Regions from separate parts of the Mycolicibacterium fortuitum subsp. fortuitum genome, predicted to be linked through region 1. Evidence: riboswitches for the same ligand, from Rfam matches in the RefSeq annotation. Region 1 holds a riboswitch; the other holds the start of a gene.
The links. A riboswitch is a leader RNA that binds a small molecule or an ion and turns the genes downstream of it on or off. The one in region 1 is predicted to bind glycine.
Positions count from the first base shown of each region.

Region 2: it holds a riboswitch for glycine, as region 1 does, so the genes downstream of both, gcvP (aminomethyl-transferring glycine dehydrogenase) here and MFTT_RS03695 (L-serine ammonia-lyase) in region 1, are expected to answer to the same signal.

Region 1 is NZ_AP025518.1:777,768-785,456, forward strand. It holds gene MFTT_RS03665 (aryl-sulfate sulfotransferase) at 1-1,265, opposite strand, end outside; gene MFTT_RS03670 (LacI family DNA-binding transcriptional regulator) at 1,453-2,448, shown strand; gene MFTT_RS03675 (DUF445 domain-containing protein) at 2,456-3,769, opposite strand; gene MFTT_RS03680 (Abi-alpha family protein) at 3,766-4,524, opposite strand; gene MFTT_RS03685 (TetR/AcrR family transcriptional regulator) at 4,704-5,330, opposite strand; gene MFTT_RS03690 (oxidoreductase) at 5,314-6,159, opposite strand; glycine riboswitch at 6,379-6,479, shown strand; gene MFTT_RS03695 (L-serine ammonia-lyase) at 6,562-7,689, shown strand, end outside.
Region 2 is NZ_AP025518.1:3,467,419-3,475,107, reverse strand. It holds gene garA (glycogen accumulation regulator GarA) at 26-505, shown strand; gene ftsR (transcriptional regulator FtsR) at 509-1,264, shown strand; gene MFTT_RS16785 (bifunctional nuclease family protein) at 1,376-1,870, shown strand; gene MFTT_RS16780 (MerR family transcriptional regulator) at 2,126-2,746, shown strand; glycine riboswitch at 2,849-2,948, shown strand; gene gcvP (aminomethyl-transferring glycine dehydrogenase) at 3,101-5,935, shown strand; gene MFTT_RS16770 (substrate-binding domain-containing protein) at 5,984-7,689, opposite strand, start outside.

The DNA of each region.
Region 1 (7,689 bases):
GGGACCCAGTCGAACGGAACGGCCTGTGAGCGGTACACCAGCGCGGTGCGGGTGAGTCGGTCGACGCCGGGCACCCTGGTCTGCTTGACCTCGGGCTCACCGGCCACCCCATAGCCCTGAAAGGGGCTGTGGTACTCCCACACCACGTCGCCGTCGGGGGTGACCTGGAAAAGCCGTCCCTGCATCCCTTCGGTGATCAAGGTGTTGCCGTTGGGCAGACGTTGCGCATTGCTGACGAACGAACTGAAGAAGGTCCACGACGGCAGGCCGGAATCTTCTGCGGTGTACTGCCACACGATCTCCGCCGTGGCGGGGTCGATCTCGAGCACGCGGGACCCGGCGTAGATTCCGAGCGGAGCAGCCGGATATCCGGCACCGCCCTGGTTGTCGAACACCAGGATGTGGCCCTCGCCGGGAAGGCCGGGGGCGATCATGTGCGGGTTGTGCTGGCCGGACGTCTGGTCGACAGGTCGCGGCACCTTGTGCACATTGATGCGCTGATGCTGGGCGCCGAACTCGGCGTCGTAGTAGGGCCCCAGTTTCCAGGCGATTCCACCCGAGGCCTTGTCGATCAACGCGATGATGTTGGCCTTGCGGAAGCTGATCAGGATGTTGTCTGGGTGGAACACCGAATCGGAATCCTCGACGTGCCACCGGTTTGGGCCGAGACTCTTGGCGCTGTTCATCTCCAGATAGCCCCACGGATCGTCAGGATCACGAGCGACAGCCTGTCGCAAGGCTTTCCAGCCGGCTTCGGAGAACCCGAACTCGTCGAGATGGTCGCCGGCCAGCCACTGCCAGACGATCTGACCGTCGGGCGTCACCTCGTAGAGTCCCTGATCGCCGACGGTGTGGTCGCCGAGGCCGGGTACGACACGGGGAACGGTCGTCAGGATTAGGCGGTTGCCATTGGGCAGCAGCTCCCAATCGTGGTTCTGCCGTGCGGCACCTCCGGGTGCCTGCGCACCCCACTCCCACACTCTGTCACCGTTCCAGTCGAGTTGACCGATGGTGCCGTTGGCGTAGATACCGCCGCGGGCATCGTCACTGTCGGACAGTTGCACTCCGATGTCGCCGATACGTCCGCCGTTGAGCTCGGGATCCAGGATGCGCGGCGGCACACCGGCATACGGCCATTCGTGCACGATCGTTCCGTTGAGGTCGATCAGGCGGGTGGTGCCGTCCGCTCCGGTGAACAGGACATAGCTGTCGTAGGTGAGTTCAGGGTCGAGGTAGCTGACTCCGGAGAGTCGTACGAATGCCATGTCAGCTACTCCACCAACGTCGGGTTACAACCACGGGTCCTCCTCGTTACGGTTCTAATCGATTAGCGTAGGCAGGCGAATCCTGGGTGTAACCGTCACAATCGAGGTGATTCAAACTCTTTCGAGTGGTCGTCGACGAGCGGAGGCTCCAGCCGTTGTGAGTGGTAAACGTCCTACCCTGGCCGATGTGGCCAACCGCGCCGGCACCTCGACGGCAGTGGTGAGCTATGTGCTCAACAATGGGCCACGACCAGTATCAGATCTGTTGCGGGCCAAGGTGATGAGTGCGCTCGACGATCTGGATTACCGGCCCGATGGTCGTGCCCGCGCGTTGCGCCGCCCTCGGCGTTGGCGTCAGATCGGATTGCTCGTTCCCGATCTCACGCTGCCCCTGTTCGGAGAATTCGTTGGCCGCATCGAAGTGGAGGCACGGGCGCGCGATCACCTGACCCTGATCGGCAACACCGGATACGACCCCGAGCGCGAGCTCGAGTTCGCCACCGCATTCGCCGAGGTCGGTGTCGACGGGCTGCTGGTGGTCGGTGCGGCCAACGCCCCGCAGACGGCGAATCTCTGCCGGCGCGAACGTATTCCGGTGGTCTGGATGCACAACATCCGCGGTGCGGTCGAGGCCGACATCATCGGCGTGGATCACGTCAGCGCAGGTGAACTCATCGCCCGGCATCTACGCGACGTCCACAACTGTCGTGACGTCGCCTTCGTCGGCGGTGTCACCGCGGCCGATGTCCGGCACGGTGACCGGGAGACGGTGCAGCAGCGATTGGAGGGCGTCGCCGCCGTCGTCGGTCAAGATCTTCCGATCATCCGCACGGATCTGACCCCGTCGGGTGCCTACGGTGCGGTCAGCGCGATTCTGCGCGAGGGCGGGCCGCCGTCGCGTGCCCTCGTGGTCGGGACATACGGGCAGACCGCCGCGACGATTCGTGCGGTGGCCGATGCAGGCCTGCGAATACCCGACGACGTCCGGATCGTCGGATTCGACGGCGCTGCGACCGACTACGGACGGCTACGGCTCACCACCGTGCAACAACCCGTCGATGTGCTGGCCCGCGCGGCGCTGGGCCGGCTGCTCGGCGAAAACCCGTCTACCCACGGTCAATTCGTGCCGACCCTGCGGGTCGGGGAGACCTGCGGTTGCGTGGTTTCCACGCCGCCGGGCTGAGCTCCGCCTAGTGGTGCAGCACCGTCCGCACCAGGTCCGGCAGCGCGTTGACGGACTCGGGCTCGTGACCGAAGTGCTCGATCACCTGTACCTGGATCTCACCGACGATGCCGCCCAGAACAGCACCGACCGCGATCATGGTCGGCTCGTCATCCTTGAACACCGGGCGCAGGATCGACTCGTATTCCTCATTGGTGAGCTGACCCATCTTGTCGATGATGGTCTTCTCCAAGTCGAGGGCGCCCATTGCGTAATCCTGCGCGTCGACCAATGTGGTGGGCAGCCGCTCGAGCACCATCTGAACCAGGTTGTCCTTGAAGGCGTTGTACCGCTGCGTGCCGACTGCGAATTTGACCAGCGGGGTGGCGATTCCGGTCTGCGCGTCGATGGCCGCTTCGACCTCCTTGCCGACGAGTGAGAACAATTTGTCGGCACCGGGACCACGCAGTACGCCGTCGAACAGGATCTCCGGGGAGAACAGGTCCTCGGCCAGGATCCGGGCGTAATCCTTGGTGATGATGTCGCGCTGAGCGTGCAGCAATCCCTGGAAGGGGATGAAACCGAGGTACTTCTTGGGGTGGACCGGCCGGAACAGCATGTTGAGCGCGATGTAATCGCTGATGAACCCGACCCCGAAGCCGAATGCGGGCATGATCCACGGGTTCTGGAACAGCGCCCATGCCACCACCTGCACGAGCCCGATACCCAGCCCGAAGTAGATGCCGCTGCGCCGGACGAACGCCATGGCGTTGTCGCCGAGCCCGCGCATCAGCTTGTTCAGCTTGTCCTTGTTGCGGACGAGCGTCGTGACGGCCAGGTACTGGATGTCGACGAAGCGGTTGAGGTCCGCCCGCATCTCGTTGAGCATCTTCTCCACGACCTTGGGGGTCTGGTCGTGGATACGGGCCTGAATCGCGTTGCGCGCGGCGTCGGGCAGCGAGTCCCACAGCCCTGGTCGGATCTGCTCGGCGATATCGCGGGAGATCTCGTCGACCACCTGGGTCAGCGGCTCACGCAGCGCGTTGACGGCCTCCTTGGCGTCGACCCGTTCGAGTAGTTCCTCCGGCTTGAGCAGGTTCTGGGTCAGCAACTCGATGGTCTTGGAGCCCACCTTGCCCGCCCGCCGGGGCACGATGCCCTGCCAGCCGAACGGCCCGATGCCCTTGAACTCCATCGGCCGGTAGATCATCTCCAGCGCGACGATCTTGGTGCTCCACCCGACGAATGCCGCCACGAACGGCATGGACAGGTAGATCAGCCAGTTGACACTGAAATCGGCCTTGATCTCCTGCCACGTCTGGACCGCGAGAACCGTCGTCACGAACCGTTCCGTTGCACCGCGGACTCCCACAAACCGCGCCCCAGACCCGACAGGGAAAGGGTCAATTTCTCCACCCGTGCGGCCAGCGGCCCCCGGGATCCGCTCTTGATCGCCTGCAACACCATGGGCTCCGCCAGGAGCACCTCGTACTCAGCCTTCTGCGAAGGGTCCTCGGGGCCCGTCTCGACCAGACCGAGCGACAACAGATGCCCCACGTACTGAGGGACCATGGCCGGCAAAGCCACATTGGCGGTGCGGCCGATCAGACAGGCGTTCTCGAGCACCGCTTGACCAGGTGTGCGGGACCGGGTCCAGGCGTGGATGTTCACCAGCGGTGAAGCGTCGCCTTCGGAGAGCGCGCCGAGAATACGTGCTTCATCGGCCACCAGCTGGTCCAGCAGGCGGTGATAGAGCTCGACCTGGCTACCCGCGGTGCTCTGATCCAAGGCCCGGTCCAGCAGGCGGTCCATCTTGGTGTTGAGCGATTCGGGTGTCGGCTCCTCCGGCGTGGCGATGGTCACCGGGCGAGGCGCCGCCGAATCGATGGCTTCCAGCCGGTTCTTCACCAGGGTGGCCAGTTGCTCTTCACCCCAGGCGGCCAGCTTCATGCTCGTCTTGGCAGCGTCGAGAGCCCGATCAGCGATGCCGAACGGGTCGTACCGCTTCGGCAGCAGGGGGCGCTCTGTACGAGGGGTGCGAATCGCGATGGCGATCTCCCCGACGGGTGTGGCGAACCTGAATGCCCGCCGCTGCATGTTCCTGCGGCGTGCAGGCGCGTCATCGGACGCTGTGGCGTCCTGACCCCTCTTCGACAGTTCCTCTGACATCGCTGATCGATTGCCTCCCCACCTACCGGGGTGTCCCCGGGCTGTGGGCACCGTACCTGGTCACCCGGTGCGGTGCCCAAGTCGCAGGTGGTGATGTGGTCGGTGAGCTAGGAGGGGGCGTCGGGGAGCAATCCGCGCAGGGCGGTCGCCGCCAGTTGCCTGGCGTGCTCCTCGGTCAGCGGATAGTGGCCCGTCATCCGGCGGAAGATCAGCGGACCGAACAGAATGTCGATCACATCGTCGATCGCCGTGCCGGCGTCTGCCTCCCCCCTGTCCACGCCGCGCCGCCACAGCTCGGTGATGGCCGCACGTCGACCACTCAGGAAGTACTCGCGGAAATACGCTGCGCCCGTTGTGTCTTCGACACACGCGGCGAGCAGTTGGGCGAACACCTCCCCGCGCGCACTGGCATAGAACGCCGAGACCCGTACCACCTGTTCGGTGAGATCGGTTGCCGTGCTGCCGGTATCGGGTAGCGGAAGCGCCTCGGCCATCATGGTGCCGAACGCCTCGGCGGCGACGGCGGTCCGCGACGGCCAGTGTTTGTACAGAGTGGCCTTGCTGGCGCCCGATCGTGCGGCGATCGCGTCCATGGTGGCTGCCGGGAAGCCACCCTCGTCGAGAAGTTCGGCTGTCGCGACCAGGATGGCCTGGTGTATCCGGTCGCTGCGAGCGCCGGTGGGGCGGACGAACTCGCCCGCCCCACCGGCCGCCGTCTCAACCGGCCGCGACATCGTCGAAATCCGTTGATTCCGAGACACTTCGCCACTGCGCCAGCTCGGCCTGGACGTGGGCGATCTTGCCCTCGACGGCCGCGATGGTGTCGTTGCCCAGCAGTAGGCGCAGCGGCGGCTGTGCGGATTCGACGACATCGATGATGGCCTTTGCTGCCTTGACCGGATCGCCGGGTTGGTCGTGATTCCGGTCGGCGGCGGCGAGGCGCATCTGCCCGGCAGGTCCGGCGGTGTAGTCGTCGATGACATTGCGCTGGGTCTGCAGGCTCGAGGAGTCGAGGAAGTCGGTGCGGAAATAGCCGGGCTCGACCACCATGACGTGCACGCCCAGCGGCTTCAGTTCGGCGTGCAGTGCCTCGGAGATCGCCTCGACGGCGAACTTGGTGGATGCGTAGACGCCCCAACCGGGTGAGCCGACGAATCCGCCGACCGAGGAGATGTTCACGATGGTGCCCGACCGCTGCGCCCGCAGCACCGGGGTAACCGCGCGGGTGACGGTCAACAGTCCGAAGACGTTGGTTTCGTAGACGGCCCGCACCTCGGCGTCGGTGGCCTCCTCGACAGCCCCGAGCAGCCCGCGTCCGGCGTTGTTGATCAGGACATCGATGCGGCCGAAGCGGTCCACCGCCGCTTGTGCGGCCTTTTGTGCCTGCTCTTCGTTGGTGACGTCCAGGGCCACCGCGAGCACGTTGTCGCCCTCCCCGAGGGCGGCGGCGACGGCGGCCGCGTCGCGCGCGGTGGCGACGACCTGGTGCCCGCGCTCCAGTGCGTCGCGGGCGATCTGCAGTCCGAATCCGCGCGATGCCCCGGTGATGAACCAAACGCTCATGTCTTTGACCACCTGTTCTGGTAATTAACTAAACTGTACGACCAGTTTAGTTATGTTGACGGTCGCTGCAACGGGACGGTGGTCGCAGATATTCCGGGGGTAGCATCCGTTACACAACTCAACACGTCGACGACGCATTGTGGGAGAACCTCCGGCCTTCGGAGGTGCCGTAGGTGCAAATCCTCTCCGGGAAACTCTCAGGCCCAAATACCGCAGTGCCGAGGCAACTCTGGAGAACTGCGTGCGTAATTGTGCGCGTACCGAAGGGGAACAGGCGCGACCCGCCGAAAACTCTCAGGTTTCAGGACAGAGCGGAGGGGTGTCACCGCACGATGCATCGCCTAGCTGCGATGCCGGGGATCGGAGTCATCTCATGCCTCAGTACAGCGCCGGGTGCTAACCATGGCGGTCAGCGTGTTCGACCTGTTCTCGGTGGGGATCGGTCCATCGAGTTCACACACCGTCGGCCCGATGCGGGCCGCGGGGATGTTCGTCGACGAACTCGTCGACCGCGATGCGCTTGATCGTGTCGCCGACGTCAGGGTGGACCTGTTCGGCTCGCTGGCGGCGACCGGTGCCGGGCACGGCACCATGCCGGCCATCCTGCTGGGCCTTGAGGGGTACCGGCCCGACACGATCGAGACCGACGTGATGGAACAGCGGCTGACGAGTATGCGTGCCGAGGGCAAGATCCGGTTGGCCCACCGAACCACCGTCTCGCTCAACGAATCCGACATACACCTGCATCCCGGCCGCAGACTGGGCCGGCACCCGAACGCCATGACGATGGCGGCATTCTCATCCGGCGGTGACGTCATCTACCGCGAGACCTACTTCTCTGTCGGCGGCGGCTTCGTCGTCACCGAAACCGAGCCGGCCACGCGTTCAACGGCATCCGCCGACACCGGCGGCAGCTTTCATTCGGCCGCCGAGTTGCTCGCTCTCGCCGACCGTGACGGGCTGTCGGTGAGCCAGGTGATGATGCGCCAGGAATGTGCAGCCCGGAGTGAAGCCGAGGTGCGGGCGCAACTGCTGCACATCCGCGATGTCATGGTTGCGTGTCAGGCAAACGGGATGGCCCGGGACGGCCATCTGCCGGGCAACTTGATGGTCCGCCGTCGTGCCCGGGATTGGTTCGTCCGGCTCGATTCCGAGGACCCAGAGCGTGATCCGGCCTTCGCCGAGGACTGGGTGAACCTCGTCGCGCTGGCGGTGAACGAGGAGAATGCATCGGGCGGCCGGATCGTGACCGCGCCGACCAACGGCGCTGCCGGGATCATCCCCGCGGTTTTGCACTACGCACTGCACTACACGCCGGCCGGACATGCGGATCCGGACGAGACGACCATCCGCTTCCTGCTCACCGCCGGTGCCATCGGCTCGTTGTACAAGGAGCGTGCCTCGATCTCCGGCGCCGAGGTCGGCTGCCAGGGTGAGGTCGGCTCAGCGGCGTCCATGGCGGCCGGTGGGCTGGCCGAAATCCTGGGCGGTACGCCGCGGCAGGTCGAGAATGCCGCCGAGATCGCGATG
Region 2 (7,689 bases), 2.7 Mb from region 1:
CACAGCAGCCAGTGAGGAGCAGCGGGTGACGGACAAGGACAGCAATTTGGGGGCCGACCAGTCGGAAGACGTGACGGTGGAAACCACATCGGTTTTCCGTGCGGATTTTTTGAACGAACTGGATGCGCCCGCAACGGCCGGTACCGAAGGCGCCGTTTCCGGCGTCGAGGGCCTGCCCGCGGGTTCGGCATTGCTGGTCGTCAAGCGTGGACCGAACGCCGGATCGCGTTTCCTGCTCGATCAGCCGACCACGTCGGCGGGGCGTCACCCGGACAGCGACATCTTCCTCGATGACGTCACGGTCAGCCGTCGGCATGCCGAGTTCCGGTTGGAGAGCGGTGAGTTCCAGGTTGTCGATGTCGGCAGCCTCAACGGTACGTACGTCAATCGCGAGCCGGTCGATTCGGCCGTGCTCGCCAACGGCGACGAGGTGCAGATCGGGAAGTTCCGCCTGGTGTTCCTCACCGGTCCTCGGTCTGACGACGACAGCAGCTCGACCAGCTAGCCGATGACTGCCCCCGACAGACCTGCACTGGCCGGGATGTCGATCGGCGCAGTGCTGGACCTGCTGCGGGGCGACTTTCCGGACGTCAGCATCTCCAAGATCCGGTTCCTCGAGGCCGAGGGGCTGATCACGCCGCAGCGCACCGCATCGGGGTACCGGCGGTTCACTGCATACGACTGTGCGCGGTTGAGGTTCATCCTCACCGCCCAGCGTGACCAGTATTTGCCGTTGAAGGTGATCAAGGCCCAGCTGGACGCCCAACCCGACGGTGAGTTGCCGCAGACCGGCTCGGCCTACACGGTGCCGCGTCTGGTGGGGGTGCCCGAGGGTGACGGAGGCGACGGGGTGGACGGCGGCACCGCAGGTATATCTGGGGTGGCGCCGACCCAGGTCCGGCTGTCCCGGGAAGATCTTCTGGCCCGGTCGGGCATCGACGACGAGATGCTGGGGGCTTTGGTCCGAAACGGCATCATCACCGCCGGGCCCGCCGGGTTTTTCGACGAACATTCCGTGGTGATCGCCCAGTGTGCGCGTGCCCTGGGCGACTACGGTGTGGAGCCGCGACATCTGCGGGCATTCCGCTCCGCGGCAGACCGCCAATCCGACCTGATCGCGCAGATCGCGGGCCCGGTTGGCAAGGCAGGCAAGGCCGGAGCGCGCGACCGGGCCGACGATCTGGCCCGCGAAGTTGCGGCCCTGGCGATCACTTTGCACACGTCGCTGATCAAGTCCGCCGTACGCGACGTTCTGGATCGCTGAGGACTAGACTCGTTTTGACGGCCAGCTCGTCTAAGTCAGGACCCCTGAGGCGAACTGGCGAAGGACGAAGATTTCGACGAAACGGCACGGCGGTGCGGAGGGCAGGCACAGATGGCTGAGGTTCGTGTGGTCGGCATTCGGGTGGAGCAGCCGCAGAACCAACCCGTGCTGCTCTTGCGGGAATCGAACGGTGACCGTTATCTGCCGATCTGGATCGGCCAGTCTGAGGCCGCAGCCATCGCGCTGGAGCAACAGGGCGTCGAGCCCGCTCGCCCGCTCACTCACGATCTGATCCGAGATGTGATTGCCGCTCTTGGACATTCGCTCAAAGAGGTTCGAATCGTCGACCTGCAGGAAGGCACGTTCTACGCCGACCTGATCTTCGACCGCGACATCAAGGTCTCGGCCCGGCCTTCCGACTCGGTGGCGATTGCCCTGCGTGTGGGCGTGCCGATCTACGTGGAAGAGGCGGTGCTGGCCGAGGCCGGCCTGCTCATTCCCGACGAGAACGACGAAGAGGCGGCCGGCACCGTCCGTGAGGACGAGGTGGAGAAGTTCAAGGAGTTCCTGGACAGCGTTTCGCCGGACGACTTCAAAGCGACATGATCGTCGCCGGCGCCGCTGTTCGGTCCCAGATCACGGGTACGTCTCAAGTGGGTATACCGGTATCGACACGCGGCGCGGGAGGCAATCGGGCGGGAATTCGGGCGCCATACTTTCATCGCAGCGGGCAATCAGGCCCGGGCGGGAAGCGTATGCTCGACACATTCGAGCTCGCAGCAAACCGTCGCGATGAAGATTGCTGCGGTGCAGGGCATACCAGTACGGTGCGGGCGAGTTCGAACGGCGAGAGGATTCACAGTGGGTGACACGCCACGGCAGGAAGAGTTGGATCTGACCACCGGGAGCGGCGCGGAGCCGCCTGTCAGGCCGGTCGGTGAGCCCGTGCAGGCCGGGTTGTTCCCCGATGATTCAGTGCCGGACGAGTTGGTCGGCTACCGCGGTCCGAGTGCCTGCCAGATCGCCGGTATCACCTACCGTCAGCTCGATTACTGGGCTCGCACCTCCCTGGTGGTTCCGTCCATCCGCGGCGCGGCCGGCTCAGGTAGCCAGCGGCTGTACTCGTTCAAGGACGTGCTGGTCCTCAAGATCGTCAAGCGGTTGCTCGACACGGGCATCTCGTTGCACAACATCCGGGTCGCGGTCGACCACCTGCGCCAGCGCGGTGTGCAGGACCTCGCCAACATCACCCTGTTCTCCGACGGCACCACGGTCTACGAGTGCACCTCGGCTGAAGAGGTCGTGGATCTGCTTCAGGGCGGCCAGGGCGTGTTCGGTATCGCGGTGTCGGGCGCCATGCGGGAGCTGACCGGCACCATCGCCGACTTCCCGGGTGAGCGTGCCGATGGTGGTGAGTCCATCGCATCACCCGAAGATGAGCTCGCGTCGCGGCGCAAAAGCCGCGATCGCAAGATCGGCTGAGTTTCGGCCGCCTCTCACCTAGGTGCCCCCAACGGTTGTTGAGGGGCACCTCTGCGTCTGTTCGCGCAGATCGGCGCCCGCCCGGTAGAATTGCCGACGCATCGCCCTCGTGCGGGAGAGTTTCGTGACAGCCAGTCACGGACGCCGAAGGAGCAATACCCTCTCCGTCAACCTCTCAGGCACCCAGGACCGCGCCAGGCCCCGATGCCTCTGGAAAGTGGTGCCCGTGGGCACCCGCCCATGGGGAAAAGTCCTTTAGCGGGGCTGAATCTCTCAGGCGCCCGGACCGGGTCGACGACAGAGGGAGAGGGACGCCTACGACGTCTCAGCACGTCCGCGCCTCAGGAGAGTGTCGTGTCCGACCAGCATCAATCGCGTTTCGCCGAGCGTCACATCGGTCCGGACGCCGCCGCAGTGGCCACCATGCTCGAGGTGATCGGCGTGGCTTCACTCGACGAACTCGCCGCCAAGGCGCTGCCTGCAGGCATTCTCGACGCCCTGGGCGCGGATGGAACCGCCCCCGGCCTGGAAGGCCTGCCCGCGCCGGCTACCGAGGAGCAGTCGCTGGCCGAGCTGCGTGCGTTGGCCGACTCCAACACGACCGCGGTCTCGATGATCGGTCAAGGCTACTTCGACACGTTCACCCCCGCCGTGCTGCGGCGCAACATTCTTGAGAACCCGGCCTGGTACACCGCCTACACGCCCTACCAGCCCGAGATCAGCCAAGGTCGCCTCGAGGCGCTGCTGAACTTCCAGACCATGGTGTCGGACCTGACCGGACTCGAGGTGGCCAACGCCTCGATGCTCGACGAGGGCACGGCCGCGGCCGAGGCCATGACGCTGATGCACCGCGCGAGCAAGTCGAAGGCCAACCGACTGCTGGTCGACACCGATGTGTACGCGCAGACCGCGGCAGTGCTGGCCACCCGCGCGCAGCCGCTCGGCATCGAGATCGTCACCGCGGACCTCCGCCAGGGGCTTCCTGACGGCGAGTTCTTCGGCGTCATCGTGCAGCTGCCGGGAGCGAGCGGCCGTGTGGTGGATTGGACGAGCCTGGTCTCCGCTGCCCACGGGCGTGGGGCACTGGTGGCCGTGGGTGCCGACCTGCTGGCGATGACGGTCATCACCCCTCCGGGCGAGATCGGCGCCGACGTGGCCTTCGGAACCAGCCAACGGTTCGGTGTGCCGATGGGATTCGGTGGTCCGCACGCCGGTTATCTGGCTGTGCATGCCAAGCATGCGCGGCAGTTGCCCGGCCGGCTGGTGGGTGTCTCGGTCGATGCCGATGGCGCCCCGGCCTACCGCCTGGCCCTGCAGACCCGCGAGCAGCACATCCGCCGCGACAAGGCGACCAGCAACATCTGTACCGCGCAGGTGTTGCTGGCGGTGATGGCCGCGATGTACGCCAGTTACCACGGCGCACAGGGACTGACCGCGATCGCCCGCCGCGTGCACGGTCACGCCGCCGCGATCGCGGCCGCACTCGGCGACGCACTGGTGCACGACAAGTACTTCGACACCGTGCTGGCGCGGGTTCCCGGGCGTGCCGACGAGGTGGTCGCCGCGGCGAAGGCCAAGGGCATCAACCTGTGGCGCGTCGACGCCGACAGCGTGTCGGTGTCCTGCGACGAGGCCACCACCGACGAGCATGTGTCGGCCGTTCTCGACGCGTTCGGACTCGCCCCGGCAACCGACCCGGTGGACGCCGGGATTCTCACGCGCACCTCGGAGTTCCTGACTCATCCGGCCTTCAACTCCTACCGCACCGAAACCGAGATGATGCGGTACCTACGGTCGCTGGCGGACAAGGATATTGCCTTGGACCGCAGCATGATTCCGCTCGGCTCCTGCACGATGAAGCTGAATGCCGCCGCCGAGATGGAGCCGATCACCTGGCCCGAATTCGGGCGTCAGCATCCGTTCGCGCCGGCGTCGGACAATCCGGGTTTGCGGAAGCTGATCGCCGATCTGCAGGACTGGCTCACCGGTATCACCGGCTACGACCAGATTTCGTTGCAGCCCAACGCCGGTTCCCAGGGGGAGTACGCCGGGTTGCTGGCGATCAAGGCCTACCACGAGTCCCGTGGGGACTCGGACCGCGACCTGTGCCTGATCCCGTCGAGCGCGCACGGCACCAATGCTGCCTCGGCCGCTCTGGCCGGCATGCGCGTGATCGTGGTGGCCTGCCGGGAGAACGGTGACGTCGACCTCGACGACCTCCGCGCGAAGATCGCCGAACATGCCGATCGCATTGCGGCGCTGATGATCACCTACCCGTCGACACACGGGGTCTACGAGCACGACGTCGCCGACATCTGCGCGGCAGTGCACGATGTGGGTGGACAGGTCTACGTGGACGGGGCGAACCTCAATGCCCTGGTCGGGTTGGCGCGACCGGGCCGCTTCGGCGGCGATGTCAGCCATCTGAACCTGCACAAGACGTTCTGCATCCCGCACGGCGGCGGCGGTCCCGGTGTCGGGCCGGTCGCGGTGCGCTCACACCTGGCGCCGTTCCTTCCGGGCCATCCGCTGGCCGACGAGTTGCCCGATGAGCACACCGTCTCGGCGGCGCCGTACGGGTCCGCCTCGATCCTGCCGATCACCTGGGCCTACATCCGGATGATGGGTGCAGAAGGTCTGCGCGCAGCGACCCTCACGGCGATCGCGTCGGCCAACTATGTGGCCCGCCGTCTCGACGAGTACTACCCGGTGCTCTACACCGGTGAGAACGGCATGGTCGCCCACGAGTGCATCCTGGATCTGCGCGGAATCACCAAGGCCACCGGTGTCACGGTGGATGACGTGGCAAAACGCCTCGCGGACTACGGTTTCCACGCACCGACCATGAGTTTCCCGGTCGCCGGCACGCTGATGGTCGAGCCGACCGAGAGTGAGAGTCTGGCCGAGGTCGACGCGTTCTGCGACGCGATGATCGCGATCCGCGCCGAGATCGATCGGGTCGGTTCGGGGGAGTGGCCGGTGGACGACAATCCGTTGCGCCACGCCCCGCACACCGCGGAGTGCCTGTTGGTGGCCGACTGGGATCATCCGTACACCCGCGAGCAGGCTGCCTACCCATTGGGCAAGGGATTCCGTCCGAAGGTGTGGCCGCCGGTGCGGCGGATCGACGGTGCCTACGGTGACCGGAACCTGGTCTGCTCCTGCCCGCCGGTCGAGGCCTTCGCCTGAGCCGATACCCGCGGCCGGTGTGCGCCGGCCGCGGGAGGCCGCGGCCGGTCAGCCCAGCATGGTGTTGACAGCGGCGGCCAGTTCGGGTGAGGCCGAGCTGGTGAGGTGCTGGTAGGTGCCGCTGCTGGCCTGCGCGACAGCCTCCCACGTGGCCCGGTCCGAGCCGGTGCCGAAGTCGATCACGTTGACTGCGATCGGGCGCGCCGGATCGAATGCCCCGCGGATGAAGTCCTGCAGACCGGGCCCGTCCAGACTCTGATCGGTGTGCGGTCCCGTGGTGATCACCAGGATCGAATTGGTCTGGCCCTCGTGGTATTTCGACAAGGCCTCGTTGTAGAGCATCCGCAGCGTGGTGTACGACACCGCGCCGCCACCCGAGGCGGACTGCTCATCGAGGGTCGCGGTCAGTGCATCGGAGCGACGCTGCCCGCTGACCGGCTCGGCCAACGGCCCGGTCGAAACCTCTGAGCGTCCCTCGGTGCCGTCAAAGGTCCACAGGCCCACCGCTGCAGTGTCCGGCAGTGCCTTGAGCCGGCTGTTGAGCGCGGCCACGACATTGGCCAACCGGGACTTGCCGCCCTCCTCGGTCGGCATCGACTGATCGAGCATGATCGTGACCGCCGGGTTGCCCGTCGGAGTGGCCGTGGCATTGGCCAGCGTCACCCGCATCGCGTTGTCGCCCACCGACAACGGCGCGGCCACCTGGCTGAAACTGGTGACATCGCTCGACGGCGGCGTCGTGCCCTCGGCGCGGAACCCGGCCTTGGCGAGCTCGGCGAGCTGTTCGGGCTTGCGCAGATAGCGGGCGAACTCGCTGGCCGCGGTGACCTGTTCCTTCTCCAGCCAGTCGCCGGCCAGCAGCACCGTCGGATAGTCGGAGCTGGCGGTCGGACCCGGAGGCAGCCAGCCCGCCAGTGTCGACTTGACGTTGTCGACGCTGGTGGCTCGCTGGAACAGCTGCTGCTCGGTGGTGGCCACGGCGTGCACGGGCGCGGTTGCCGGGTCGGAGGCGTTGAGCAACGCGTCCAGGGCGCTGCCGAGCTCGGAGTCGTCGAGTTTGGGTTGACCGTGGAACAGGGTGTTGACCCCGCTCATGCCCGAGGTGGCCGGTGCGCCAGCGGGAGCGGTCGCGGCGGCGACGGCCTCGGCCGCCAGGGAGGCGGAATCGCCGTTGCTCTGGGTCGGCAAGGCCAGTTTGAGCGTGCCCCAGCCGGGCAGCTTCAACGCGTTCATCGCGGCAGGGCTGCTCTGCAGCTGCGGCAGGGTGGCCCAAGTCTGTTGCGCCAGTGCGTCTTTGAGTTGAGGACGGACTGCCAAGAGGACGGGAGAGGTGACCAGCGAGCGGCTGTCGCTCACGGTCTTGGCGCCCGCGGTCGCCTCGAGTCGAGCCTCGGCGATGCTGCTGGCCGGAATCCACAGGGCCGGGCGGTCCCCGAGCTCGCTGGGCCATGTGTTGGCGAAACCACTTACCACCCGGTCGGATTCGGCGGACTGCACGCGCACCTTGACACAACGGTCACCGACTGGGCTGACCGACTCGTTGTACTTGTTGGCCAGCCCCTCGATATGTGTGGAGATCGTCGGGTCGGCGATTACCGCGACACCGAGTTCACCGTCGACACAGCGCGCGGCGGCGGCGTCGCTGCGGTCGGCGAGCACGTCGCCGAAGAACTTCCACAGGATCATCGCGCCGACGACCGCGACCACGGTGACCAGCGCGACGATGACCCCGACGCTCACCCCGCGGCGCCCGG